Regions from separate parts of the Streptomyces sp. NPDC001933 genome, predicted to be linked through region 2. Evidence: riboswitches for the same ligand, from Rfam matches in the RefSeq annotation. Region 2 holds a riboswitch; the other holds the start of a gene.

Region 1 (2,386 bases), on a different contig from region 2:
CCGGGCGGGTCAGGTGGCCGCGGGAGAGCCGCAGCTGCGCGGTCCGGTAGATCGCCGCCGCCATCCGGCCGAGCGCCTGCCCGTCCTGGTGCCGGTGCTTGCGCACCCCCACGTCGACCTGGGCCAGCGCGTCCAGCCCCACCGTGTGCAGCGCGTCGACCAGCAGGCCCAGTTCCACGCCGTAGCCGACGGGGAAGGGCAGCCGTTCGAGCAGCGAGCGGCGTACGGCGTATTCACCGCCCAGCGGCTGCACGAAACCGGCCAGTTGCGGCCAGTGCAGATTGAGCAGCGGCCGGGCCACGAGTTCGGTCACCCGGCCGCCCTGCCCCGCCGTGTCACCGAACGGGCGGTCGTACATCGCCTTCACGAACTGCACGTCCGGGTCGGTCAGCAGCGGTCCGACGATGCCGGAGACGAAGTCCGCCGAGAAGTCCTTCAGGTCGGCGTCGATGAAGCAGACGATGTCGCCACCGGTCACCAGGAGCGACCGCCACAGCACCTCGCCCTTGCCGGGCACGGCCGGTATCCGGGGGAGTATCGCGTCGCGGTGCACGACCCGGGCACCGGCCTCCCGGGCCACCTCTGCGGTGGCGTCGGTGGAACCGGAATCGATCACCACGAGCTCGTCGACCAGCCGGACCTTCTCCATCAGCTCGCGCCGGATCGTCGCGACGATCTCGCCGACCGTCGCCTCCTCGTTCAGCGCCGGCAGTACGACACTGACGCTCCCGCGGCTCGATTCCCCGGCCCTGGCCCTGGCGGCCAGCAGGCTGTCCAGCGGGCGGTCGGCGGCCGACCAGGAACGCCTGGCCAGCCAGCATTCGACCTCTTCCAGCACGGTCGATACTCCCTGTATGTGATCCATCTCGCGGTTCGGACGACTATCTCAAGAGTCCGGTGCTTCGGTTACAGTCTTGAACAACGCGGACGACCATCGCATGCCGGGGTCCGTCCGCCGATAAATGCCCGGATCGAAGATCCGGTGCCACAGCGCTCATCCAGAGGGACTGAGGGAACGGCCCGTTGAAGTCCCGGCAACCCCCCCACCGACCGTGAGGTCCGGTGAGGAAGGTGCCAATTCCGTCTCGTGGCGAAACGCGCCGCGAGGAAGATGAGGAGAAAGGGCCTCGCCACCATGGCTGCGCAGACCGTTGCAGTAAGCACCGATTCTTCCGTCGACGCCGAAGCCGTCAACGCTGAATCCGTCGACCTCGGCCCCGCCTCAGGCCTTTCCTGCCGCGAGTGCGGCGAGCGTTTCGAACTCGGCCCCATTTTCGCCTGCGCGTCCTGTTTCGGGCCGCTCGAAGTCGCGTACGACCTGCCGAGCGGCTCTCCCGAGGAGCTGAAGAAGCGCATCGAGGCCGGCCCGGCCAACATCTGGCGCTACGCGCCGCTGCTGCCGGTCCCCGCCGATGTCGCCGAGAAGCCGAACCTGAACCCCGGCTGGACCAAGCTCGTCCAGGCCGACAACCTCGCCCGTGAGCTCGGCGTCGAGCAGGGCAAGCTCTTCGTCAAGGACGACTCCGGCAACCCCACGCACTCCTTCAAGGACCGCGTCGTCGCCCAGGCCATCGAGGCCGCCCGCGCCTTCGGCTTCACCACCCTCTCCTGCTCCTCCACCGGCAACCTCGCCGGTGCCGTCGGCGCCGCCGCCGCCCGAGCCGGCTTCCGCTCCTGCGTGTTCATCCCGCACGACCTGGAGCAGGGCAAGGTCGTCATGGCCGCGGTGTACGGCGGTGAACTGGTCGGCATCGAGGGCAACTACGACGACGTCAACCGCTTCTGCTCCGAGCTCATCGGCGACCCGCTCGGCGAGGGCTGGGGCTTCGTCAACGTCAACCTGCGTCCGTACTACGGCGAAGGCTCCAAGACCCTGGCGTACGAGATCTGCGAGCAGCTGGGCTGGCAGCTCCCGGACCAGCTGGTCATCCCGATCGCGTCCGGCTCGCAGTTCACGAAGATCGACAAGGGCCTCCAGGAGCTGATCAAGCTCGGCCTGGTCGAGGACAAGCCGTACAAGCTCTTCGGCGCCCAGGCCGAGGGCTGCTCGCCGGTCTCGGTCGCGTACAAGGGCGGCCACGACGTCGTCCGGCCGCAGAAGCCGAACACGATCGCCAAGTCCCTCGCCATCGGCAACCCGGCCGACGGCCCGTACGTCCTGGACATCGCCCGCCGCACCGGCGGCGCCGTGGAGGACGTGAACGACGAGCAGGTCGTCGACGCGATCAAGCTGCTGGCGCGCACCGAGGGCATCTTCGCGGAGACGGCGGGCGGTGTGACGGTCGGCGTGACGAAGAAGCTCATCGAGGCCGGTCTGATCGACCCGTCGCTGACCACCGTCGTACTCAACACGGGTGACGGTCTCAAGACCCTCGACGCGGTGGCC
Region 2 (2,386 bases):
TCGCGGTGGCCCTGCGCGCCAAGGGCGAGACCATCGACGAGGTCTCCGGCCTGGTCCGGACGATGTACGAGCACGCCAACACCATCCACGTACCCGGCCGTACGGTCGACATCGTCGGCACCGGCGGCGACCTCGCCAAGACGGTCAACATCTCCACCATGTCGGCGGTCGTCATCGCCGGCACCGGCGCCAAGGTCGTCAAGCACGGCAACCGCGCCTCCTCGTCGGCGAGCGGTTCCTCCGACGTGCTGGAGAAGCTCGGCGTCAACCTGGACCTCTCCGCGCAGCGGGTCGTCGAGGTCGCCGAGGAGGCCGGCATCACCTTCTGCTTCGCGGTGAAGTTCCACCCCGCCCTGCGGTACGTCGCAAGGGCCCGCAAGGAGCTCGGAACGCCGACCACGTTCAACATCCTCGGGCCGCTCACCAACCCGGCCCGGGTGCGTTCCCAGGCCGTAGGTGTCGCCGATCTGAAGATGGCGCCCATCGTCGCCGGTGTCCTTGCCGAGCGCGGCAATTCGGCACTGGTCTTCCGCGGTGACGACGGCCTGGACGAGCTGACCACGACCGCGACCTCCAGGGTCTGGGTGGTCCGGGACCAAGCGGTGCGCGAGGAGGTCTTCGACCCGCGCGACGTCGGTCTGGAACTGGTGCCCGTCGAGGCCCTGCGCGGTGCGGACGCCTCGTACAACGCCGACGTCGCCCGGCGGGTGCTGTCCGGCGAACGGGGGCCGGCGCGGGATGCCGTGCTGCTCAACTCGGCGGCGGCGCTGACGGCTCTCGACCCGACGGACGGCACGCTGAACGAGCAGCTCGCGGCCGGGATCGCGAAGGCCGCCGAGTCCATCGACTCCGGGGCGGCGGCGCGTGCGCTGGAGCGCTGGGTGGCGGCCAGCAACGCCTGAAACGGGCGCAGATGAGGTGCGAGGCGCAGTCCGGATCCTGGACTGCGCCTTGCGCGTCTTCGCACGTATGGCAAGATGCAGGTCAGGTCATGAGTGACAGCGACTACGGCCCCGGCCCGCTGTCCGGCAACCCTCCGTCCGTGGCGGGGTGCCCCGGGTGAAGACCAGGCCGTAGGCAGCGAGGTCTGCGGCAAGCGCGGGCCCCTCGGCATCTGTGAATGCCAACCCCCGGGGTCCTGGTCCCTAGGGAGCCTCTTGTGAGCACGCGAATGCGATAGGGCCGTCGGCCCTCCTCCGCACACCCCTCTTCATCTTTTCCGCTGCGCTGCCGCGTATCCGCCGGCGCATGCGATTCGCCTGCCTCTTACGGGAGTTCGCCATGTCTGTCTTCACCGCTGCCGCCGACCAGTCGCTTTGTGCCCCTCTGCCGGTTCTGGGCAAGGATGTGACGGTTCCGCTGGTCACGGGTGGCGAGGTCACCTACGCCGCGCTCGACTACGCCGCCAGCGCCCCCGCGCTCCAGCGGGTCTGGGACGACGTCGCCGCGTACGCCCCGTACTACGGCAGCGTCCACCGCGGGGCCGGCTACCTCTCGCAGCTCTCCACCGACCTCTTCGAGAACAGCCGCGCGACCGTCGCGGAGTTCCTCGGCTGCCGCGCCGGTGACCAGGTGATCTTCACCCGTTCGACCACCGACTCGCTGAACCTGCTGGCCGCGGTCGTCCCGGCCGACTGCCAGGTCTTCGTCTACGAGACCGAGCACCACGCCTCGCTGCTGCCGTGGCGTGACGCCCGGGTGACGTACCTGAACGCCCCGCGCACCCCGGCCCAGGCGGTCGAGACGCTGGAGCGGGCGCTCGCCGACCGCGAGCCCTACGGCCCGGCGCTGGTCTGCGTCACCGGCGCCTCCAACGTCACCGGCGAGCTGTGGCCGGTGAAGGAGCTGGCCGCCGCCGCCCACGCGCACGGCGCCCGGATCGTCCTGGACGCCGCCCAGCTCGCCCCGCACCACCCCGTCGACATCGCCGAGCTGGACGTGGACTGGGTCGCCTTCTCCGGGCACAAGCTGTACGCGCCCTTCGGCTCGGGCGTCCTCGCCGGCCGGGCCGACTGGCTGCAGGAGGCCGAGCCCTACCTCGCGGGCGGCGGCGCCTCGCGCAAGGTCGCCCGTCGCACCGACGGCGGGGTGGACGTCGAGTGGCACTCCACCGCCGCCCGCCACGAGGCCGGTTCCCCCAACGTCATCGGCGTGTACTCCATCGCCTCCGCCTGCAAGGCGCTCACCGAGGCGGGCTTCGACAACCTGGTCGCCCGGGAGCAGTACCTCGTCGACGCGGTCCGCACCGGCCTCGCCGAGATCCCCGAGGTCAAGGTGCTCTCGCTGTTCGGCGACGACGCCCCACGGGTAGGCGTCATCTCCTTCGTGGTGGAGGGCTGGAACAGCTCGCACTTCGCCGCCGCGCTCTCCGCCGAGTACGGCATCG

The links. A riboswitch is a leader RNA that binds a small molecule or an ion and turns the genes downstream of it on or off. The one in region 2 is predicted to bind S-adenosylmethionine.
Region 1: it holds a riboswitch for S-adenosylmethionine, as region 2 does, so the genes downstream of both, thrC (threonine synthase) here and ACFYY7_RS03375 (aminotransferase class V-fold PLP-dependent enzyme) in region 2, are expected to answer to the same signal.

Annotation. Positions count from the first base shown of each region.
Region 1 is NZ_JBIASS010000005.1:345,551-347,936, reverse strand. Features, by position in the region: gene ACFYY7_RS15405 (glucosyl-3-phosphoglycerate synthase) at 1-838, opposite strand, end outside; SAM riboswitch class I at 992-1,118, shown strand; gene thrC (threonine synthase) at 1,136-2,386, shown strand, end outside.
Region 2 is NZ_JBIASS010000001.1:764,425-766,810, forward strand. Features, by position in the region: gene trpD (anthranilate phosphoribosyltransferase) at 1-902, shown strand, start outside; SAM riboswitch class IV at 988-1,105, shown strand; gene ACFYY7_RS03375 (aminotransferase class V-fold PLP-dependent enzyme) at 1,282-2,386, shown strand, end outside.